DNA from 4 places in the Rhodococcus sp. FW305-130 genome. Region 3 is predicted to be linked to each of the others. Evidence: riboswitches for the same ligand, from Rfam matches in the RefSeq annotation. Region 3 holds a riboswitch; each other region holds the start of a gene.

Region 1 (5,955 bases), on a different contig from region 3:
CCAGCTTGTCTGCCTGATGTTCCAGGTAACTCTGGACGGCGTATCGTCCACCGTTCCAAGGATTTTCGTCGTTCTGAGCGGAGTTCTCGAAGCGCGCATCCAGTTCGGACTCGGTGCGGTACATCAGGTGCGCGATGCGACGGGCGATGCCGAGTCCGGCGCGAGGTACCCGCCCCGTTCCGTGGTAGTCACCGCCCTGCCAATCCGGATCGGAGACGATGGCAGCGATCTGCGTCGTCTGGGTGCCGATCTGATCTGCGGTGGCCCGTGAACCGGTTGCGAGAACCAACGCGGAGCGAATGCTGTCCGGGTAGGTAACTGCCCATTCGAGGGTGCGCATGCCGCCCATGGATCCGCCGACTACCGAGGCCAACTGGTCTATCCCGAGGAGATCGACGAGCTTCTTCTCCGCCGCGATCTGATCCCGGATGGAGATCTCCGGGAACCTGCTGCCCCACGGCTTGCCGTCGTCGGCCAGCGAACTGGGACCGGTCGTGCCGCGACAACCACCGAGGACATTGGTTGCGATGACGCACCATTCGCCGGTGTCGATCGGTTCGCCGGCGCCGACCATCCCGTTCCACCAACCGGGGGAGGGCTGATTTGCGGAGATCGGTCCGGTGACGTGTGAGTCTCCGGTCAGTGCGTGCTCGACGAGTACGACGTTGTCGCGGTTCGGGGACAGCTCACCCCACCGCTGAACGGCGAGCGAAACCGAGGGGAGTACCGCGCCGCTCTCGAGTTCCAGGGCGCCGATGTCGACGAACCCCACCTGGCCGTCGGGCGGGGGAAGGAGGTCGATCCTGGGCTCCAATTCGTTCACGGTCACGAGTTTGCCACCGCAGCCAGGCCGACGGTGATATCGGCGACGATGTCGTCGATTCCTTCGATACCGACCGCGAGGCGAACGAGTCCGGGTGTGACACCGGAGGCGAGCTGCTCTTCGGGGGTGAGCTGCGAGTGTGTCGTCGAGGCGGGGTGGATGACGAGTGAGCGAACGTCGCCGATGTTGGCGACGTGGCTGTGCAGCGTCAGAGCGTTGACGAACGTCTTGCCCGCATCGATACCTCCGGGCAGCTCGAAGGTGACGATGGCGCCGGTTCCCTTGGGCGTCAGCTGCTTTCCGCGTTCGAACCATGGCGAGGAGGGGAGTCCCGCGTAGGAAACGGAGGCCACCTCGCCGTGGCCGTCGAGGAATTCGGCGACCTTCTGTGCATTGGACACGTGACGCTCGATGCGCAGGCTCAAGGTTTCGATGCCCTGCGCGATGAGGAACGCGTTGAACGGCGCCACGGCGGAGCCGAGATCGCGCAGCAGTTGGACGCGCGCCTTGAGTGCAAACGCCGGCGCGCCGAGGTCTGCGAAGGTGACGCCGTGGTAGCTGGGATCAGGCGTCGTGAAGTTCGTGTGGCGACCCTGCGTCCAATCGAAGGTGCCGCCGTCGACGATCACGCCGGCGATCGCGGTGCCGTGTCCGCCAAGGTATTTGGTGGCCGAGTGAACGACGATGTCGGCGCCGTGTTCGAGTGGGCGGAGCAGGTACGGCGTCGCGACTGTGTTGTCCACGATCAACGGAAGACCGTTCTCGTGGGCCAGCGACGAGATGCCGGGGAGGTCGAGGATGTGGTTCTTGGGATTAGCGATCGTCTCGCCGTAGAACGCCTTCGTGTTCGGGCGAATGGCTTCGCGCCACTGCTCGAGATCGTCGGGATCCTCGACGAAGGTGACTTCGATGCCCAGCTTGCGAAGGGTGTAATGCAAGAGGTTGTACGTGCCGCCGTACAGGTACGGGCTCGAGACGATGTGGTCGCCGGCTTCGGCAATGTTGAGGATCGCGATGGTTTCGGCAGCCTGACCCGAGGAGAGGAGGAGTGCGGCGACTCCGCCTTCGAGGGCGGCGATGCGCTGCTCGACGGCGTCCTGTGTGGGATTCATGATCCGCGTGTAGATGTTGCCAGGCTCGGCGAGGCCGAACAGTGCCGCAGCGTGATCGGTGCTGTCGAAAACGTAGCTGGTGGTCTGGTAGATCGGCAGAGCGCGCGCATTGGTGGCGGTGTCCGCTGTCTGCCCGGCGTGCACCTGCTTGGTCTCGAACGACCAGTTCGCGGTCGGATCAGAAGTTGCTGCGCCGTCGGCTGTGTTGTCGGTCATGATTTGTTCACTCCAGTGGTCTGACGGATAGATGTCGGACGGGGGCGAAGGATCGCCGCCCCGTGCTGGGGTCTATCTACAAGTGCGACACATACTGAGTTACCTCCGTGGGGCTCGGCCCGGTCTGGGGTCCGTCCCTGTCGGACCCGCGCTTGTCACCCGAATTGCGGTGGAACTGCGTGAGCAGATCCACGTCGGGAAACCTGGTCATCACCCGGGGCACCCCACCGCGGTTGGAGGGTTGCCGTCCAGCGAGCCGGGGCTTGACGCTGGCACTCATGACCAAGTCGGATTCTACCGGGAAGTGAGCGCAGTCCTGACGCGGGGCGAATTGTGAGCCGCAACCGCACGCGAGACAGAGCGACGCAGCCCACTAGCAGGCAAAAGTTACTCGCGAGTAGAGACCGATGGGTGGACCTGCCGGTTGCGGCCTCACGGGTTAGCAGTACGCTTGTCTTGTTTGGGACTCATCTCCCGAGATCAGTCCACACCGTCTAGGTTTGATAATCGAACCGTTCGCGGACCCACTCACAAAGTGTGACCGCAACCGTGTAACCAGGGAAACTTCCTAGGAGGACGCGAAGCACCCATGTCCAAAATCAAGGTTGAGGGCACCGTCGTCGAACTCGACGGCGATGAGATGACGCGCATTATCTGGCAGTTCATCAAAGACAAGTTGATCCATCCGTATCTCGATGTGAACCTCGAGTACTACGACCTCGGTATCGAGTACCGCGACGAGACCGACGACCAGGTCACCATCGACGCAGCGCACGCGATCCAGAAGCACGGCGTCGGCGTCAAATGCGCCACGATTACGCCGGACGAGGCACGTGTCGAGGAATTCGGTCTCAAGAAGATGTGGCGTTCCCCGAACGGAACGATCCGCAACATTCTCGGCGGCACGATCTTCCGCGCACCGATCATCATCTCCAACGTTCCGCGACTCGTTCCGGGCTGGACCAAGCCGATCATCATCGGCCGTCACGCATTCGGCGACCAGTACCGCGCCACAGACTTCAAGGTCCCCGGCCCCGGCAAGGTGATGATCACCTACACGCCTGAGGACGGCAGCGCACCGATCGAGCACGAACTGGTCAACTTCCCCGAAGAGGGCGGCGTCGTCCAGGGGCAGTACAACTTCACCACGTCCATCCGTGACTTCGCTCGCGCGTCGCTCACCTACGGACTGCAGCAGAACTACCCGGTGTACCTGTCCACCAAGAACACCATTCTCAAGGCGTACGACGGTGCCTTCAAGGACATCTTCCAGCACGTCTACGAGACCGAGTTCAAGGCTGAGTTCGATGCCGCAGGTCTGACCTACGAGCACCGCCTCATCGACGACATGGTCGCTTCCGCACTCAAGTGGGAGGGTGGATACGTCTGGGCATGCAAGAACTACGACGGCGACGTCCAGTCCGACACCGTGGCCCAGGGCTTCGGCTCGCTCGGCCTCATGACGTCGGTTCTGCTGACACCGGACGGAAGGACCTGTGAGGCAGAGGCTGCTCACGGCACCGTGACGCGTCACTACCGTCAGCACCAGCAGGGCAAGCCCACCTCGACCAACCCGATCGCGTCCATCTTCGCGTGGACCCGCGGGCTCGAGCATCGTGGCAAGCTCGACAGCACCCCTGAGGTCATCGGCTTCGCGCAGGCGCTCGAAGACGTTGTCATCAAGACCGTCGAAAGCGGCCAGATGACCAAGGACCTCTCGATGCTGGTCGGCGGCGATCAGGGCTACCTGACCACCGAGGAGTTCCTCGGCGCACTCGACGTGAACCTGCAGAAGGCCATGGCCGCGAAGTAGATTCACTGTTTCACCTTCTGATGGGACGTCCGGGAAACCGGGCGTCCCATTTGTGTTCGCGGTCTCACGTGAGTGAACTCACCCGCTCTCACTTGGAAGTTCAACCAGGTGTGAGACCACAATTGATCAGTGACTTCGTCTACCCTCTCCCGTTCTGACACCTCGACACCCGGGGTTCGTTCCGCCAGAGGTCCAGCGATGCTCGCTCTTGCCCTCGGCGGTTTCGGTATCGGCACAACCGAGTTCGTCGCCATGGGATTGCTCCCGGAAATGGCATCCGGGCTCGGCGTCTCGGAACCCATCGCTGGTCACGTGATCTCGGCGTACGCGCTCGGGGTTGTCGTCGGTGCTCCGCTGATCGCTGCTCTCACCGCACGGGTACCGCGCCGCACCCTGTTGATCGCACTCATGGTCGCATTCACCGTCGGCAATGCCGCTTCGGTCTTTGCGCCCTCGTACACGACGCTGATGATGGCTCGATTCGTCGCTGGATTGCCGCACGGCGCGTACTTCGGAGTCGCCGCACTGGTCGCCGCTCATTTGGCCGAACCAGGTAAACGCGCGAAGGCCGTGGCGATGGTGATGATGGGTCTGTCCGTGGCCAATGTGATCGGGGTGCCGGTCGCGGCCTGGATCGGCCAGGCACTCGGCTGGCGCAGCGCCTTCGCCTTGGTCGCCGTGATCGGGGTGGCAACCGTTGCTTCGCTGTTCGTCTGGATTCCGCGGTTGGACGATATGCCGGTGACGAATCCGATCACCGAACTCGGGGCGCTAGGCCGCGTTCAGGTGTGGATGACCCTGATCGTGGGAATGGTCGGATTCGGCGGGATGTTTGCCGTCTACACCTACATCAGTACGACGCTCACCGACGTGTCCGGTCTCGGTGCTTCGTTCATTCCTCTGGCGCTCATGCTGTACGGACTGGGCATGGTGGCCGGCAACTTCGTCGGTGGATACCTCGCGGATCGCGCACTGATGAAGGGTTTGTTCCTGTCGATGGGATCCCTCGTGGTGATCCTCGCGGTCTTCGTGATCGCTGTGCGAAATCCGTACACGGCGCTTGTCTTCGTCTTCCTCATCGGGCTTGCCGGGTCCTCGATGGTTCCTGGCCTTCAAACACGATTGATGGATGTCGCCGAGGACGCTCAGACCTTGGCTGCGTCTCTCAATCACGCCGCGCTGAACATCGCCAATGCCTTCGGAGCGTGGATCGGCGGCGTCGTCATCGCGGCCGGGTACGGGTACACCGCACCGGCAGCGGTTGGGTCGCTGCTGGCCGTCGCGGGTCTCGTCGTGCTGGCGGTTGCGGTGATTCTGCAGCGTAGGGCCGTGCGCTGACCTGGGCGCCCATCCGCGTCGGTGGAATCGGCTACGGTGCTTGCCGTGCCACAAACTGCTGACTCCCACATTCTTGCGCCCCACACCATCACGTCCGTGAACGTCAACGGCGTTCGAGCAGCTGCCCGCAAGGGCATGCTCGACTGGCTGGAGAAGACGTCGGCGGATTTCATCTGCCTTCAGGAAACGCGTGCGTCGGACGATCAGCTTCGCGAGACTCTCGAACCAGCGCTCGGCAACGGATGGTTCCTCGTCTCCGCCGAGCCGTCCGCGAAGGGACGCAACGGAGTCGCTGTGCTTTCACGCACGGAACCTGACGCGGTGCGGATCGGTCACGGCGACGACGAGTTTCTCGACGTCGGTCGATACATCGAAGCCGACTTCGCGGATCTGACCGTCGCGAGCCTGTACCTGCCCTCCGGTGAGGCGCTCACGCCGAAGCAGGAGGAGAAGGAGCGGTTCATGGCGTCCTTCGCAGTTCACCTCGCTACCACCGCTGCGGCGGCCGAGGCTGCCGATCGTCACGTGGTGGTCAGCGGCGATTGGAACATCGCGCACACCGAACTCGACCTCAAGAACTGGAAGACCAACAAGAAGTCTTCGGGATTCCTCCCCGAGGAGCGCGCCTGGATGGATCTGCTGTTCGCCGAAGA
Region 2 (5,955 bases), on a different contig from region 3:
GCGCTGTCCAACTGTGCAAGCTCTTTACGGGCGGAGCGAGCCTCCGGCGCGATCAGAATCTCGAGATCGACCAGTACTGCGACGCTGTCGGGATCGCGTCCTTCTTCGGCGACAGCAGCGCGTATCCGTGCACGTTCGAGCTGTGCCTCACGCAGGTCCGCAGCGCGAATCCGAACCACATTGGTAGGGAATGAAGCTAAATCGAGAGCCTTTTCGCCCTCGGTGAGGTCCACCCAGTAGTCGCCGCCGATGATGGGCAGGTTGCCGGGTGCGCCCTCAGCTGCCGGATGGTGACCGGATCCGGTCAACTCGACCGCTACGTGCAGAGAATGCGAAGCGCGTGAAGACATGTGAGACCTCCGAAAATCAGAAAAGTATGGGATGAGCGAGACGAATCGTCAGCTCGAACACATTCCTGACGAGGTGCGGCACAGATCGACATGGCGACGGCACCACTGACCGAGAGTGATGCTCACTCTCGAAGGGGTGGCGGGGAAATCCGCTGGTGCCATGGCTGCCATGCTAGTTGTCCGTTCGAGTTTTCGGGGACCGAGCTCAGCTCAGACGCACTCGGCTGCGCCGGCGTTGTCGTCTGCGGCTCCGAGGAAGGGGCGGGTCTCGGGCACGGGGTTCCACGCACCGGCAGTCTTGGCGTAGTTCCAATCACGCTGATTCGAAACCAGGATGTTCACGGCGTCTACCAACCGCGTCACGTCGTCCGAGCTGCTACCGAGGCCGAGGCTGGCGCGAACTGCACCGCCGGTGAGGCCGAGGCGTGCGAGAACCGGGTGTGCGCAGAAGCGACCGTCGCGAACTCCGATGCCGTGCTCGGCGGAGAGGAATGCGGCGATTTCGCCCGCTTCGAATCCGTCGACGGTGAAGGTGACGATTCCGACGGCGTCCGGTGCGTCATTCCACAGTCGCACGAGCGAGACGCCCTCGATGGCGGACAATCCGTCGGTGAGCTGGGCCGTGAGTGCCTTCTCTTGCTCGGCGATGACGTCGAAGTCCAGCGCGTGCAGGGTTTCGCATGCGGTCGCGATGGCTGCCGCACCGAGAACGTTGGGGGAACCTGCCTCGTGGCGGGCAGGCGCGCAGGCCCACTCCGTGGACTCGATGGTCACCTCACGCACGGCGCCGCCGCCGGCGAGGTACGGCTGAGCCTCGTCGAGCCAGTCACGGCGTCCGACCAGAACACCCGCGCCGAAGGGCGCATAGAGCTTGTGACCGGAGAAAGCGATGTAGTCGACCCCGCATTCCTGCAGGTCGATGCGACGGTGAGGAGCCAGCTGAGCTGCGTCGACGAGGATACGTGCGCCGCAACGATGAGCGATGTCAGCCAAGCGTGCAATCGGCAGGATCTCGCCGGTCACGTTGGAGGCACCGGTGATTGCGAGCAGCGCTGCAGGCTTGGTGCACAGTTCACCGATCAGACGCTCGATCGTCTCTTCGATGGTGTCTGCAGCGGTGACGATACGAGCGTCGTTCCACGGCAACAGGTTTGCGTGATGCTCGACATCGAGGACGACGGTGCTGCCGGGGACGCACTGCGCAAGCAGGTTCAGCGAATCGGTGGTGTTCCGGGTGAAGACGACAACCTGATCGTCGGCACAGTTCACGAAACGAGCAACGGATTCACGAGCGTTCTCGTAGGTGAGCGTGGAGATCCGAGACGCGTAGCCGGCACCGCGGTGGACGCTGGCGTATGTCGGCAGCAACTCGGCGATACGGTCGGTGACCTGGGCCAATGCCGGCGCACTCGCGGCGTAGTCGAAGTTGGCGTAGGAGCATTCGCCGCCCTGAACCAATGGAACCTGCAGGTCAGCACCCGAAACCTTGGCAATCGCGGTGGTGCGGCAGGTGTCGGCACTCAATACAGCAGTCATCGAAGACAATCCTCACGTTCAAGGACTCGTTCGTCGGGTGATGGCCCCGGAAGAGTCCGCGCTTGCCGCATTCGTTTTCGAACGCAGCCGGGTCGTCACCCGGAGCACCCCACCGCGGAGGAGGGTTGCCGACCAGCAAGCCGGGGCTGAACACTGGTACTCGTGACCTGGCAACGAGGATGGCAGGAACCTCCCGTGCTTGTCAAGACGAAGCCGCGAAGATCTCCGTCAGGGCGCGATGGTCCGGCAAGCAAGGTGGAGCGCGAGTCTCGTTTCCGGATCTGCGAGATCCACCGAGAGAAGGCGCTGAATTCTATCGATCCGACTCGATACGGTGTTGCGGTGCAAGCCCATTCGGGTTGCGGTGTGAGCCAGAGACGATTCTTCGTCGAGGTACGTCGACAAAGTCTCGAGCAACTCTCCATTCGAATCGCGTAGCGGCGCGAGCAGTGCCGCGGCTGCGGGCTGAAACGTGTCGGTTCGCGTCCACGCCAGCAGCAACTGCGCCAGACCCAGGCGGTCCACGTGCAGGAAGCGGCCTGTCTGCGACCTCGAACCCGCGAGCCGAGCGGCATCCCCGGCCTCAGACAGGGACGCACCGATTCCAGCCGGACCGTCGTGTGCGCGTCCCACACCGACCCAGGTCTCCATCGTGGGTTCCAACCTCGCCTGAGCTGCACGGATGCTCTCGGCGATCCTGGTGATCGACTCCGGTCGCGGCTCGCCCGGCAGAGTGGTCCACGCTGCCCAGCCGTCAGCCTGTTCCACGACATTGGCGTCGATTCCCTCGGCGGCGAGGGCGTCTGCGACCTCACTGCGCCTGGCCACCAGGTCGACCTCACCGACCGCCAGGACTTTGATGCCGATATGCCATCCGTCCAGTGCCCAACCCGCGTCGAGTGCGCGCCGGAGCAGTCCGGGTGTGGCGTCTGCTGACGTGTCGATCAGTTCACCGAGTAACGCGCTACGCCGGCGCGCTTCACGCTCGTCGACCATGCGTGCAACGGCCAGTCGGTGCCCGGCAGCCAACGAGGCCACGTCGAGAACCACTGAGAGAGAAGCCTCTTCGACGCTTTGACGCACCGGGAGCAGCACCGCCAGCCAGGGCTCTCGGGCTGCGCCGGACATCACCGGGCACGCAATCAGGACCCCGCCGGAGTCCAATTCAACAGTGGTGGGCGCCCCGCGGCCCGACAACATACCGGCGGCTGCTCGATCAGCATCGGACAACAAATCGGCGCCGGTCAGCGGGCGTCCGGACGCGTCCAGGAGGATGAACGAACGCTGAAATGTGTTCAGCAGCACCGACAGAAGATTCTCGACGCTTCCGCCGGCCCGCTGGCCCGCGTGTGTCGCCCGCAGTACCGCGTCGGCCATCACCGCCCGCGAATTCGAGAGAAGATCACGAAGATCCACGCTGAACTGCCACGGGTCGGATACTCCGAGCACCACCAGTCCGAGGCGATCGGCAAGCAACGAGAGATTCGCATCCTCCGCCGCAGTGCTGTGTACCGCGAGCACCCGGCAGCCGGTCGCCGCCGTGCGTCGAAGGAGAGCGTCGAATCTCCACTCCCCGAGGTCGATTCGATCGAGAATCACCAGAACTGATCCTGCACCCGCCGCACCCGACACGGCCTCCGCTGACTGTGCCGATTCCCCGGTGAGCGCTCCCACTGTCGTCACGACGGGATCACCTTCGCCGGCAAGTCGATACAACCCGACAAAGATCGGGTTGTTCAGCAACGCCGACACACTCGCGCTCATTGCGCCTCCATCAGCACTGCGTCATGGTCGATCCCGAAGGCCCGCGGGCCGACAACTTTCAACCTGCTCACATCTTCCGCCCACCACTGAGGGCCGGGCAGAACCAACACGGCCACATCTTGCCCCTGGTGCACTGATTCGCACGAGACGAAGGCACCGGTCCGGACGTCGAGCAACGTCACGATGTCCGGACATGTCGCAATCATCTCGCCGTCCGACGCGACGGTCAGGAACTCACTTTCGAATTCGACTCGTATCACCGCAGAATCGTGTTCGAGAATCACGTTGCCCCGACGATCGCCGGCGTTCGGGCGACTACGACGCACCGCACGCACCCGGCCTGTCCCCATTACTCGCCCCCCGGAGCTTTCGGCGATCTCCCGCCAACTGCCGAGGGTCCCGACGTGCTGACCCAGTTCATATGCTCGGGACAGAGTTCCCGGAATGCACGCCTCCTGCACAGTCCGCGCATCGATCGACGCGATCGCCAGAGCGCCCCAACCGCTGGTTCTCCCGATCAACGACCGCACTGCTACCTCGGCGCCCAGCACATCCACTCCGTCGACGACGGTAATGAGGCCGCCGGGCTGGGCGAGAGTGACCGGGCACAATTCCAACCCGGCTGCGGCGAGAGAGAAGTGATCGAGCCGAGGCATCGCTCGACCGAGCAGGTCCGCGTCGACCACGGGAATCCCCAACGCCAACGCCGCCGCAATGCCGGAGAGAGCGTTGAGTCCACCGCCTTCGAAAGTCATCACCGCGGTCGGACGTTTACCAGTCCACCGCGTCAAAGCTGCTGCAGTGTCGGCAAACTCATGCCCGGAGGGCAGTTGCTCTTCCAAAGCCAGGGCCGATCCGACGATTCCCACCGGCATGATCATCGCCCCGGACGGCAACTGGTCCGGCGCGATGACTTCTACCGACGTTGACGTCATCAGTGGACGCAGCATTTCCACGAACAGGCGTGGATCGCCGCCCCCACCGCAGCCCAAGACCACCGCCCCCGCTGCGATCGCGTCGAGGTCGGCCTCCCGGACCGCGTGCAGCCTGCTCACGGCTCGCTATTCTGCCAGTACAGGTTGCTCGAGTGTCTCCACCGGCAGGAACGGGCGATCGAGTCCGAAGCTTGCCGGGCCGAAGACCGCCAGTGCCTCCGGTGTTCTCATGATCGGCGGAGTCGCGATCCCGATGACCGCAACTCGCTGCCCGTACCGCAATCCCTCGGTGGTGATGGGCTCGGCAGTGTCGGCCTCGACGATGCAGATAAGGTCTGGCACGATCGCCACCATTACTCCGGATTGCACGGCGATCAGATTTTCGTTCTGGAATTGAACTTCCAGCTCTTCGTCTCCGACGCCGGCGATCCGCACCGAACCTCGAGCGAACCCCTCATCGGTTCGCCGGTCGACATCGATCACCTTGCCGTGAAAGAGAACTCGCCCGTATCCGTAAAGCGTGTCGGAGAGACCGTCCACCAGCGCCTGAACCGGGTCCACCCGCTGCTCACGTGAAAGCCTGATGGACCGACCGATGGCCAAGGCCAACGACAGAGTCCGTGGGATCGCCGTCCGCTTCACATCTGCACCCGTCATCGAGTACTGCGCGATATGCGCCATCCCACCGAACCTCGACGTCACCCCGCGAGCGAGGCCCTCCAATCTGCTGTTGTCGCTGCCGGTGTCGAAGATCGCCACCTCGTCGTGCTCGTTCGCCATGGCGAGCGGACTCGCCGAAATCCCGTACACCGAGAAGGTTTCCATCTCGAGCTGAGGAAAGGCTCGTCCCATCCCGTCGGCGTCGACAACCGGCAGTCCGCGCCGCGCTGCCACCAGCAACGGAATCATCGAATTGATCCCGCCGCACTCCATCGGCATCGTGGCATCTGCAGTTCGCCCCGTGTGCTTCTCCAACGTGATCAGCGCCAGCTCGGGTTCGGTTCCGCGCGGCATCTTCTCGACCACGACGGTCGGTGCACCCATCTGCGCGACGGGGATCACCCACGCGTCGTCGTCGAGCTCCTCCGGATCCAGAATCGTGATTTCACCGGCTTCCCCGAGCGCCTGCGTGACCAACATCTTGCCGACGAACGGATCTCCCCCGCCGCCGGTCCCCAACAAAGCTGCGCCCCTGGCGAGGTCGTCGAGGTCTGCCGTTCGTAGTGTCCAACTCATCGTGAGCCTTCCTGACCGGTGGAGACCAGACCACTGTGCAGTGCCAAGTCACCGACTGCCTTCACTCGAATACGTGTTGCGTTGCCCGGCAGATACGGAATCGGGACCTCGTCGAACTCCACGATCTGCACCGA
Region 3 (5,955 bases):
GGAACTCGCTCCCGTCCATGCCGCTCATCCCGACCTGGACATTTTTGTCGAGGTACCCCGCGGTGATCGACGCATGGACTTTCTGACGGCGCTCGAAACCGCCGGGTATTCCGCGAAGTTTCGCACCGGAGGAATTGTCGCCGAAGCGTACCCGGACGAGGACGAGCTCGCCGACGCCGTGATATCCGTTGTCCGAGCGGGTATCCCGTTCAAGGCGACCGCGGGACTGCATCACGGCGTGCGCAATACCGATCCGGAGACAGGTTTCGAGCAGCACGGCTTCCTCAACATCATGGTGGCCGTCAACGCTGTGAGGCGGGGCGCCGACCGCTCGGAAGTTGTTGCTGCTCTGGCGCAACGCGATGGCGAATCGATCGCGCAAGCCCTGGCCGAACTGACCGCGGACGAGGCCGGCGAGGTGCGTCGCCGCTTCCTCTCGTTCGGGACTTGTAGCATTTCGGACCCTCTCACCGAGCTCGAAGGTCTCGGATTGATCGTCCGCTCCGACAAAACCGAAGGAACACTCGTATGACCGTCACGACCATCGACATTCCCGCCGACTCGTTGTTCGGGATCGACAATCTGCCATACGGCATCTTCTCCCCCGCCGGAGGATCACCGCGTGTTGGTGTTCGGGTCGCCGACTCGGTGGTCGATCTCGCAGCGACACTGGGAGATTCCGTCTTCGCCGAACCGACTCTGAATGCGTTCATGGCGCTGGGCCGAGATCAGTGGGTATCGGTGCGTAATCGGATCACGGATCTAGTGAACGGCGAAATAGACTCGGACGCAGTGTTTCCCGTCGACTCAGTCACAATGCACTTGCCGATCGCGGTGGCCGACTACGTGGATTTCTACGCGTCGGAAAATCATGCGACCAACCTCGGACGCCTGTTCCGACCCGACGCTGCCCCCTTGATGCCGAACTGGAAGCACCTTCCGGTCGGATACCACGGGCGCTCGAGCACCATCGTCGTCTCCGGCACCGATATCGTTCGCCCCTGCGGACAGCGCAAGTCACCCGATCAGGAAAACCCGGATTTCGGACCGTCCCGCCGCCTCGACATCGAGGCCGAAATGGGCTTCATCGTCGGAACTCCCTCGAAGATGGGCGATTCCATCACCCCGGACGACTTTGCCGAGCACGTCTTCGGCGCCGTCGTCGTGAACGACTGGTCCGCCCGGGACATCCAGGCGTGGGAATACGTCCCTCTCGGCCCGAATCTCGGGAAGAGCTTCGCGACGTCCATCTCTGCGTGGGTTGTCCCGTTACTCGCGCTCGAAGCTGCCCGAATCGATACGCCGGTGCAGGACCCCGAACCTCTCTCTTACCTGCGCGGCGAGGAGAAGTGGGGGTTGGACATCGACCTGGCCGTCGAATGGAACGGTCACGTCGTCTCCCGGCCGCCCTACGCCCAAATGTACTGGTCGCCGGCGCAGATGCTCGCGCACACCACTATCAACGGCGCAGCAGCGAGCACCGGCGATCTCTTTGCATCCGGAACCATTTCCGGACCGGACAAGGATCAGCGCGGCGCCTTCATCGAACTGACCTGGGGTGGCAAGGAACCCGTGACCGTGGGCTCCGAGACTCGAACCTTTCTCGAAGACGGCGACACCATCGCCATCTCGGCCACCGCTCCCGGCGTCGGGGGATCACGAATCGGCTTCGGGGATGTTCACGCTCGGATCCTGCCGGCAACGCAAACCGAAAGATAACGATTGACAACTGTTTGATTCACGCTGATCTGATGTCCGGAATTCCTTGCCTCACGATTCTCCGAAGATAAGCTGGACTAACCATCCAGAGCGATCGAGAGTCCTGGCTCCGTGACGTCGCAGCAACCCCCTCTGCTGAGGTGCGGGTGCTTTCTGCCAGGTCCGATGGAGGACTCGTGCCAGGCGATCGACCCCGTACCTCAGTGGGGACAGCAGCTGTCGTCGTGATCGTGGGCGGTGGCCCCCGCGGGACCGGCGTACTCGAGCGAATCCTCGCTCACGAATCGGTGAACGCCGATCCCGTACCGATCGACATTCACGTCGTGGACCCGTATCCGGCAGGCGCCGGCCGCATTTGGCGAGGCAGCCAGGCGCCGCTTCTGTGGATGAATTCGACAACCGCGGACGTCACGATGTTCACCGACGAGACCACCGCCGTGACCGGCCCGGTGCTGCCGGGTCCGACCCTCGCGGAATGGGTCGCCGAGCACTCGACTGAACTTGCCGAATTTCCCGAAATCGCGGCAGAAGTTCCGATGATCACCCCGTCGTCGTTTGCATCGAGGTCACTACAGAGCCGATACCTGAACTGGGTGTTCCAGACCGCGGTCGACTCTGCACCAGCGCACGTCGACGTTCGGGTTCATCGACGATCCGTGGTCGACATCGTGAACGTCGGCGAGATACAGACGGTTCATCTGGACGACGGAGTTGTCATCGAAGCGACGGCCGTCCTTCTCGCGCAAGGGCACCCCGATGCGTTGGCTGCCCCGCGTGAAACCGCGCTGACCAGCTTCGCGTCCGAGCACGGGTTGACCTACGTAGGTCCGGGATACACCGCCGACCTCGACGCCGATGTCATTCCCGAACGCGAACCGGTTCTGATCGCCGGGCTCGGGCTGGCTTTCATCGACTGGATGGTTCTCCTCGCCGAGAGCCGCGGCGGCGTCTTCGAACGCGGTGAGGACGGCACCCTCACTTACACTCCCTCGGGTCGGGAACCTCTGTTGTACGCCGGATCTCGTCGAGGCGTGCCGTACCACTCCAAGATTTCGTACTCGATCGCCGACGCGCGGCCACCGCTACCCCGGTTCTTCACCGCTGATCTTGTGCCCGGCGACGGGCCGTTGGATTTCCGAAACGACATCTGGCCGCTGGCGTCGAAAGAATTGGCAGGCGCCCACTATCACGAACTGTTCGCGTCGCACCCGGATCGGACGGTGGGCACCTGGGAGGAGTTCGACGCCGAATTCGCCTCGCTGGCTTGGGGATCGTCTCGATTGCAGGAACTGGTCGAGAACGCAGTTCCGAAGCCGGAAGACCGTATCGATCTCGAGCGACTGAACCGCCCACTCGGCGGTGAGCGCTACGACGGACTTGCCGAGGTCCAATCCCGGATCAACGAATACATCTCGGCAGACGTCGCGCGGAGGTCGGACCCGTATTTCAGCGCCGACGCCGCTGTCTTCTCAGCGCTGCTGTCGACGTACATGACTGTCGGAGAATTGCTGCGGCGCGGCAGAATCCCGGCCGAATCCGTCGCCAAGGACGTCGAGGGTTGGCTTCATTCGTTCTTCAGCTTCATCGCCAGTGGTCCGCCACCCGAGCGACTGGAACAGTTGATCGCGCTCAACGAGGCCGGCATCGTCCAGTTCCTCGGGCCGGATTCGGCGTTCTCCACCGAAATCGACCCGGTAACGGGGGCTGGGATCTTTGTCGCTCGTAGTGCGTCGCACACCGACATCGTGGCCGCGAACACCCTCGTCGAAGCACGCTTGCCGGTTGCGTCCATCAGCGCGAGCGGTGACTCGCTCCTGCGGACGCTTCACGGTCGGGGGGAGGCAGTCGAACTTCGTGCGACCGTCGACAGTTCGGCGAAGCTCGCCGTCGACGGTACTTCACGAATTCTCGACCAGGACAACACAGCTCATCCTCGCCGCTTCGCGGCCGGGCCGTGGGTTGCAGGCCACAACTGGTCGGCGGCTTTCCCTCGTCCCCGTACCAATGCGGGGTTTTTCCGGCACAACGACGCCCTGGCGGCGGAGATTTTGGGCGCTGCGCGCCTGTGAGCGGTTAGGGAGTCCAGGGACTCCCTAACCGCTCACGGGGGCTGTGCCCCTCCTAGCTGAACACCAACTCACCCTCGTCAACCGCGACGGTGATGCTGCCGCCCTCTTCGAGGAGATCATCGAGCAGCATGTCGGCGATCTTGTCGTCGACCACACGCTGAATCGAACGACGCAACGGGCGAGCCCCGAACTCGGGTTGATGCCCGTGCTCGGCAATCCAGTCCACTGCGTCGGCGGTGAACTCGATGTCGATGCCCTTGGACTGCAACCGCTTCCGGCTGTCGTCGAGCAACAGATCAGTGATCCGGTGCAGTTGCTCGGTGTCGAGCTTGCGGAAGATCACTATCTCGTCGATGCGGTTGAGGAACTCCGGCCGCATCGATTCGCGCAACCTGGCCATCACGCGGTCGCGCAGTGGCTTCTCCGCCGACTCTGCATCACCTGTGGTGAAGCCCAGTCCACCGGACTTGCTCGAAATGATGTCCGAGCCGAGATTGCTGGTCATGATCACGACGGTGTTCTTGAAGTCCACCGTCCGACCCTGGCCGTCGGTCAGACGCCCGTCGTCGAGCACCTGGAGCAAGGTGTTGAACACGTCCGGGTGTGCCTTCTCGATCTCGTCGAGCAGGATCACCGAGTACGGGTTACGACGCACCTGTTCCGTGAGCTGCCCGGCCTCGCCGTAGCCGACGTATCCGGGAGGAGCACCGACCAATCGGCTGACCGTGTGCCTCTCACCGAACTCACTCATGTCGAAGCGCAGCATCTTGTTCTCGTCACCGAAGAGTGTGGCAGCCAGAGCTTTTGCGAGCTCCGTCTTGCCGACACCGGTAGGTCCGAGGAACAGGAAGCTACCGACGGGACGATCCGGATCGCTCATACCGGTCCGGCTACGACGCACCGCACGCGCGATTGCGCGAACGGCGTCATCTTGCCCGATGACACGACCGTGCAGTTCCTCTTCCAGACGGCGCAGGCGATCTTTCTCTGCTTGAGTCATCTGGCTGGCCGGAATACCCGTGGCACGGGCGACAACTTCGGCGATCTGTTCAGCAGTCACATCCGGAGTTTCCTCGGAAGGAACCGAGGACCCTGCCTTCTCGAGACGCTTTGCGACGCCGTTGATCTCGTCACGCAGGGTCGACGCCTTCTCGTACAATTCGTCGGCGACGGCTTTCTCCTTGTCGCTCTCGAGCTGCTCGAGACGTTGCTGCAGAGCAGCGGTGTCCACGGTGGCCGTCTTCAACCGAAGCCTGGCGCCGGCCTGGTCGATCAAGTCGATTGCCTTGTCCGGCAAGAACCTGTCGCCGATGTAACGTGCCGACAGCTCCACCGCAGCGGTGATCGCCTCGTCGGTGTAGTGCACCTTGTGGTGATCCTCGTACCGACTGCGCAGCCCGCTCAAGATCGCGATTGCGTCCTCGATCGACGGCTCTCCGACCTGTACGGGCTGGAAGCGCCGCTCGAGCGCGGGATCCTTCTCGATGTTCTTGCGGTATTCGTCGAGCGTGGTGGCGCCGACGATGTGCAGTTCACCGCGAGCGAGCTTGGGCTTGAGGATGTTTCCGGCATCCATCGCACCTTCGGCGCCGCCTCCGGCACCGGCGATGGTGTGCATCTCGTCGATGAAGACGATCAGCTCGTCCTTGTGTGCGGTGATCTCGTCGATCACCTTGGTCAGCCGTTCCTCGAAGTCTCCGCGGTAGCGAGTACCCGAGACCATGCTCGAGAGTTCGAGCTGGACTATCCTCTTGCCCACCAACGATTCCGGGACATCCCCGTCGACGATGCGCTGGGCGAGACCTTCGACGATGGCAGTCTTGCCGACGCCTGCTTCACCCACCAGGACGGGGTTGTTCTTGGTGCGGCGGGAGAGGATCTCGATGGTCTGTTCGATCTCGTCGGCGCGGCCGATCACCGGATCGACGCCGCCGTTGCGTGCGCGATCGGTGAGATCGACGCCGTACTTGTCGAGCGTCGGTGTGGTGGACTCGTCTTCGACTGGACCGGCTGCAGGATTCTGAACCGCTGCCTGCAGCTTCTCCGGCGTGATGCCGGCCGAAGCGAGCAGACGACCCGGAACATGATCGGGGTCACCAGCCAATGCGATGAAGAGGTGTTCGGGATCGATGTACGTCGATCCCAGGGCTCGGGCCAGTTGATGAGC
Region 4 (5,955 bases), on a different contig from region 3:
GCGCCGTAGGCGATCTGTAAGTCGGTGACGGAAAGCAACTGTTCCTCGGTCGTGCTCATCGCCGGTTGTTCCTTTCGATCTCGTGGCCGATACGGTGTGCCGAGATGACCACGGCGACAATCGCGAAACCGGGAAGTGTTGTCATCCACCAGGCATTGGCGAGGAAATTGCGTCCCTCGGATACCAGCGATCCCCATTCCGGGGTAGGCGGAACGGCGCCGAATCCCAAGAAGCTCAGAGCCGACACGGCCAGTACTGCCTGCCCGAACTCGACAGCGGACAGCGCGACCACCGGCGCGTAGGAGTTGGGAAGCACGTGCCGACGCAGGACACCGAGCCACTGCACACCTGAACTGAACGCAGCCTCGACGTACTGAGCTCCGCGCACCCGCATCACTTCGGCACGCATCACTCGCGCGAAATTGGCGACCATACTGACGCCGACCGCGATGGCGACGTTGATGGTGCCGAAGCCGAGTGCGGTGACAAGGGCCAACGAGAGCAGCAGTGCCGGAATGGACAGCAGCACGTCGACGATGCGCATCAGCACGGCGTCGACGACGCCACCGACAAAGCCCGCGAGCAAACCGATTATCGATCCCGCCACCAATGCGATTCCGACCGCCACCAAGGTTGCGGTCAGGGACAGCGCGGCGCCGTGCACGAACCGTGTGTACAGGTCACGTCCGAGATTGTCGGTTCCGAACCAGTGAGCCAGGCTCGGGCCCTGCAGTTTGTCCGCCGGGACACCGGACAACGGATCGCCGCTGGCGAAAAATCCGGGTGCGACGGCAAAGCCGATGGCAAGCAACACGATCAACACCGGAATCACCAAGCCGGGCTTTCGGATCCAGCCGATGGCCGTGGACTTTCGGCGCGAAACAACAGGTGTCTTCGCCTCGACGCTCGGATCGAGGAGTAGGGGTTCGATCAATGTGTCAGACATGAGCCGGCTCCAGATCGGTCGAGCTTTCGGTATTCGACTTTTCGGTGTGACTCTTCTTCGTCTGGATGATCCGTGGATCTATCAAGGGGTAGAAGAGGTCGACCGCGAGGTTGACGAGCACGAACACGAGAGAGGCGAACACAACGACTCCCTGCACCACCGGGATGTCCTGCGCCATCACCGACGTCTGTGTCAGACGGCCGACGCCCGCGCGAGAGAACACCGTTTCCACAACCACCGAGCCGGCGAGCAGCGTGCCGACCAGCACACCGGCAATGGTGAATGCCGGAATGCTCGCCAGTCGCAACGCGTGACGGGTCTGCACGCGCCAACGGCTTGCGCCCTTGGCGTACGCAGTCTCCACATGCGGCGAACGTAGCGTCGACTGCAGGCTGGTCGTGAGCACCTGCGCGATCACCGCGCCGGTCGGGATCGCCAAGGTGATCGCCGGAAGAATCACCGTTGCGAATCCCTTGTCTCCGAATGCCGGGAAGATGTGCAGACGGAACGAGAAGAGTTGCAGAAGAATCAGGCCCACCCAGAAAGTAGGCACTGCCACACCCAGCGGCGGCAGCGAGAACAACAGGTTCGCGAGCCACCGCTTGCGGGTGTAGGTAGCGAAGAACGCGATCGCCACTCCGAACAACACGGCCAGAACCAAAGCGGTGGTTGCCAGCACCAGAGTGCTGGGCAGCGCCGAGAAGATGGCATCCGTCACCGGCTGACCGGTGGAGATCGATGTACCGAAATCGCCGCGAAGAGCATTTGTCAGCGACGTCCAGTACTGCACCCACACCGACTGGTCCAAGCCGTACCGCGCCCGAAGCTGATCGAGCGCAGCCTGATCCACTGCGACACCCTGACCGGACGAGTCGGCAGCCATGCTGACGGGATCACTCGGCAGGAGGAACAGAATCACGAACGAGATGGTGAAGGCGGCCCACAGGACCACTGCGGCCTGACCCAGTCGGGTGAGTACGTATCGAGTCATGATTACTTACCCGACAACCATGCGTCGTAGAACTGCAGGCGTGAAGAGGCTTCGAAGTTCAGGTCCTGCACACTCGATCCGGCACCGATGGCCTGTGAGAGCTCGATGGTGGGGATGGAGAGTCCACGGTCGAGGATCAATTCCTGTGCAGTGGATACCAGTTCGCCGCGTTGGCCGTTGTCCGTGGCTGCAAGCTGGTCTGTGAGAACCTTGTCGAGCTCCGGATCTGCGCCGCGACGGTTCAGGTTGCGGCCCTCTGTGCTGAACGATGCCCGCAGGATGTCGGCGTCCGCGCGAGTGCTGTTGTAATACAGCGAATCGTAATCACCCGATACTCCCTTCTCGGTCCATTCACCGTTCGAGACCAGGTTGAGCTGCAAGTCGACGCCGACCTTCTTGAGCTGCTGCTGTACGAGCTCGAGGATGGCCTGGTTACCCGAGAACACCGGACTGAAGGTGACGCTGAAAGTGAGCTTCTGCCCGTCCTTCTCGCGGATACCGTCGCTGCCGGTCTTCCAACCAGCCGCGTCGAGAAGCTTCGCCGACTTGTCGGCGTCGTACGTCACGACACTCGATTCGTCGCTGTAGAGCGGAGTGGTGTGAGCCAACGGGCTCGTGGCCGGGAAGAACGACGGATCCAGAACGGTGTCGACGAGTTCTTGGCGGTTGATCGCGGGAATGATGGCCTGGCGAACAGCCTGATCGGCGAGAACGCCGCGACTGACGTTTGGCTGGAAGAAGAAGCTCACACCCGGGTTCGGCCTTGTGAGGATTCGTCCGCCTGCGCCCTCGATCTGCGGCGCATCCTGCGGAAGCGCATCGCTGACCGCATCGAGCTGGCCGGAGGCCACGCTGCCTGCCCGCACACCAGATTCGGGGACCACCGTGAAGTCGACGCCGTCGAGGTAGGCCTCACCCTGATGCGCGACCGCGTCCGACGCCCAGTTGTATCCCGCACGCTTGGCGATCTTGACGCTCTTGTCCTGCTGCCAGTCGGTGTACACGAACGGTCCGGAGGCGATCACCGCTGCACCGGGGCAGCGCTGCTCGGATGCCAGCGCGGTGGTGGAATCGGCGAGGATTCCGAGCTGTGGCGTCGAAGTTGCCTGCAGGAACTGAACATTGGGTCCGGAGAAATTGATCTTCGCCGTGTGAGCATCTACGACGTCGGTACCGGTGTACGAGGACAGGTAACTCTTCGCCAACGACGCGTTCGGTCCGAGATTCTTGACCGAGTCGAAGGTCTTCTTCACCGAATCCGCCGTCACCGGGGTGCCGTCACTGAAGGTGGCGTCGTCGCGAAGGACGAACGTGAAGCTAGCGGCGTCGGGGCTGATCTCCCAGCTCTTGGCGAGCCACGGGGTGATCTCTCCGGAGTCGGGATTTTGATCGGTCAGCGAATCCACCACGGTCCGAGTGACATACACGGTCTGGTTACTGCCGGCCTGGGCCGGATCGGCACACGTCGGCGCCTGCGACAGACCGTAGCGAAGGGTTCCGCCGGACTGGGCGGGGCCTGCGTCGGCAGCACTGTCACTCCCGCTGCTGCAGCCGGCGAGGACGGTGCCGAGAACCGAGACAGCACCGATACCGGCGATTACGGTCGCGCGTTTGCGGGCACCGAATGAGGGCGAAGACACCAAGAACTCCTAAAGAGGCATGCCGAAGAGCGCACCCGTCGCCTGAGACGAGAAAGGCGATCGAGCACGAATCACTTGTGAGAGAAGAGAAAACAGACTTGTCGACGACTCGCCTGAGTGTGAATGACTGACCGAGGTCAGTTGGTACAGAAAGATCCCGCGGTGCGGCACAGGTCTACGTGACGACGCGACCAGGCGGTATCGAAACCGCCTTCGACTGCCTTCATTTCGTGTTCCTCCATCGGTCCTGGCGGTAGCACCCGCACCCGATCACTCGGGGGGTTGCTGCGACTTCAATGAGCCAGGTCTCTCGGTCGCTCTGGATGGTCGTTCGCAAGTGTACGAGGTTAAACCCGGGTGTTGTCAACCCGGTCGGTAGGAATTGCTGCTCGAGTCACATTTTCGAGGACCCGAAGTTGTTTCTCGAACGGGTGGATGCCCACCTCTTCGGGCGAGAGTGACGCGTCGTAAAGCGGTGTGTATCCACTGGACAGATACAGCGCGACGGCCTCGGGTTGCCGAGGACCCGTCGTGAGAAACACCCGGTTGTATCCACGAAGTTCGACCTCTCGTTCCAACTCGCGAACGACGGCCTTGCCGAGGCCGCGCTTCCGATAGTCGACCGATGTCCAGATTCTCTTCAGTTCGGCAGTGGTGGAATCGAATTGACGAAACGCACCACCGGCGATCGGCAGACCGTCGTGGGTGAGCACCAGAAGCGCACCCTGCGGATAGGCAAATTCTTCTGCCGGATACGTCGTGAGATCCTCGAGCATCGCTTCGCGAGTCCCGCCGTAACGCGAACTGTATTCGAGTGCCAACTCCGCGATCAGTGGAGCTGCCAAGGGATCGTCCTGCGATACCGAATAGACCTCTACCGCTCCGACACCCTCGAGCTGTCGAGTTCCGAGCTCCAGTGCCACAACACTTTCCTCCATGAATCTGGTCAACGCTCCCCCAGCCTGAAAACTTCCGGAGCGAGGGTGGTTCCGTCGACGAGGTCCGCCACAAGTTCACCCAAGGCCGGACCGAACTTGAACCCATGCCCCGAGAACCCCGCCGCCACCGTGACGGCTCCGACTCGGTCGATGACGAAGTTACTGTCCGGCGTGCTCGTGTACAGGCAGGTGAGCGACTCGACACGGGTGGAATCGACACCGGGCAACCACGACTCGGCGTACTCCACCAATCGCTGCTCTCCGTCGACACCAGGGGTGTAGTCACGGGTCTGCGGAGTCACCACCGGCCCGGTCGCGTGTTCGCCGATCTTGATCCCGTCCTCGGAACCAAGCCCGTAGATCCCCGCGGTCTCCAATTCTGCGCCGGTGTGGTGAACGAAACTCGGCCACTCGACTCCGGGATCGAGCGGTGCGAAGTGTGCCGGTTGTTCCTGTGTCGTGCGCAGTGTCGGCAGTACGATCTCGGAGCCGAGACCGCTGTCTTCGATCAGATCCGCAGTCCACGCACCGGCCGCGATCACTACCTGACGAGCTGCGAGCGTTCCACTGTCCGTCACCACGTCCACGCCGTAGGACGCCCGCGCGAGTGCCAACACCCGAACGTCGTGACGGACCTCGGCGCCGGCAAACACCGCTCCCGCCTTCAGAGCGGTCACGGCGCGGTCCGCGTGCAACCGGCCTGCATCGGGATGATGGAGCACCGTGGTGTCGAATCGCAGCCCCGGCCAACGGGCGGACGCCTCGGCAGGGGTGAGGATCTCGCCCTTGATGCCCGCCTCGAGAAGTATCTTCGCCTTGGACTGCACTGCCTGCGGCAGGCCGTGATCAACGGCACCGGTGAGTTCCAGGAACCCGATGTCCGTCGTGGTCTCCAACTCCCGCCACAGCGGCAGCGCGTCGGCCGCCAACCCGGTGTACAGGTGATTGTCGTACGCCTGACGGTAGATGCGCGAAGTACCGTGCGACGCACCGTGCTTGTGCCCCGGCCCGAACTGTTCCAGCTGAACGACGCTACGTCCGCGCGCCGCGAGCCGCCAGGCGGTGGAGGACCCGACGAGTCCTCCACCGATGACGATCGCATCGAGAATCTCACTCATGGACGAGAGCTCACTTGGTCTTCGGAAGGCCGGGCGGGTTGATCAGGGACGTGTCGACGGCTTCATTCGTGATGTTCCAGCGCTCGAGGATCTGCTGGTACGTGCCGTTCTCGATCGTGTGGTTGATCGCGTCGTTGATTGCCTTGATCAACCCGTTGTCCTTCTTCACCAGAACCGCGATCTGGCCTTGCAGCGTGTCGCCTGCACCGGAGAACTCACCGACAACTTCGGTTTCACCCGACTGCTTGGCATGGAACTGCGACGACGGGTTCGGTCCGAAGTAGGCGTCGATCCGGCCGGACTGCAGCGGCAGGTAGTAGTC

The links. Region 3 has a riboswitch for S-adenosylmethionine ahead of AC3WQS_RS03275 (FAD/NAD(P)-binding protein). Riboswitches for the same ligand answer to the same signal wherever they lie in the genome.
Region 1: it holds a riboswitch for S-adenosylmethionine, as region 3 does, so the genes downstream of both, AC3WQS_RS06810 (bifunctional o-acetylhomoserine/o-acetylserine sulfhydrylase) here and AC3WQS_RS03275 (FAD/NAD(P)-binding protein) in region 3, are expected to answer to the same signal.
Region 2: it holds a riboswitch for S-adenosylmethionine, as region 3 does, so the genes downstream of both, AC3WQS_RS10140 (aminotransferase class V-fold PLP-dependent enzyme) here and AC3WQS_RS03275 (FAD/NAD(P)-binding protein) in region 3, are expected to answer to the same signal.
Region 4: it holds a riboswitch for S-adenosylmethionine, as region 3 does, so the genes downstream of both, AC3WQS_RS26675 (putative leader peptide) here and AC3WQS_RS03275 (FAD/NAD(P)-binding protein) in region 3, are expected to answer to the same signal.

Annotation. Positions count from the first base shown of each region.
Region 1 is NZ_JBYTAP010000002.1:149,721-155,675, forward strand. It holds gene metX (homoserine O-acetyltransferase MetX) at 1-829, opposite strand, end outside; gene AC3WQS_RS06810 (bifunctional o-acetylhomoserine/o-acetylserine sulfhydrylase) at 826-2,151, opposite strand; SAM riboswitch class IV at 2,295-2,435, opposite strand; gene AC3WQS_RS06815 (NADP-dependent isocitrate dehydrogenase) at 2,741-3,964, shown strand; gene AC3WQS_RS06820 (MFS transporter) at 4,094-5,302, shown strand; gene AC3WQS_RS06825 (exodeoxyribonuclease III) at 5,339-5,955, shown strand, end outside.
Region 2 is NZ_JBYTAP010000003.1:24,306-30,260, reverse strand. It holds gene AC3WQS_RS10145 (LLM class oxidoreductase) at 1-350, opposite strand, end outside; gene AC3WQS_RS10140 (aminotransferase class V-fold PLP-dependent enzyme) at 561-1,886, opposite strand; SAM riboswitch class IV at 1,940-2,054, opposite strand; gene AC3WQS_RS10135 (PucR family transcriptional regulator) at 2,115-3,650, opposite strand; gene AC3WQS_RS10130 (DUF917 domain-containing protein) at 3,647-4,705, opposite strand; gene AC3WQS_RS10125 (S-methyl thiohydantoin desulfurase family protein) at 4,712-5,821, opposite strand; gene AC3WQS_RS10120 (hydantoinase/oxoprolinase N-terminal domain-containing protein) at 5,818-5,955, opposite strand, start outside.
Region 3 is NZ_JBYTAP010000001.1:670,498-676,452, reverse strand. It holds gene AC3WQS_RS03285 (hypothetical protein) at 1-532, shown strand, start outside; gene fahA (fumarylacetoacetase) at 529-1,719, shown strand; SAM riboswitch class I at 1,798-1,891, shown strand; gene AC3WQS_RS03275 (FAD/NAD(P)-binding protein) at 1,896-3,788, shown strand; gene AC3WQS_RS03270 (ATP-dependent Clp protease ATP-binding subunit) at 3,841-5,955, opposite strand, start outside.
Region 4 is NZ_JBYTAP010000009.1:265,612-271,566, reverse strand. It holds gene AC3WQS_RS26695 (dipeptide ABC transporter ATP-binding protein) at 1-59, opposite strand, end outside; gene AC3WQS_RS26690 (ABC transporter permease) at 56-946, opposite strand; gene AC3WQS_RS26685 (ABC transporter permease) at 939-1,937, opposite strand; gene AC3WQS_RS26680 (ABC transporter substrate-binding protein) at 1,940-3,577, opposite strand; gene AC3WQS_RS26675 (putative leader peptide) at 3,715-3,804, opposite strand; SAM riboswitch class I at 3,813-3,907, opposite strand; gene AC3WQS_RS26670 (GNAT family N-acetyltransferase) at 3,925-4,515, opposite strand; gene AC3WQS_RS26665 (FAD-dependent oxidoreductase) at 4,524-5,633, opposite strand; gene AC3WQS_RS26660 (ABC transporter substrate-binding protein) at 5,644-5,955, opposite strand, start outside.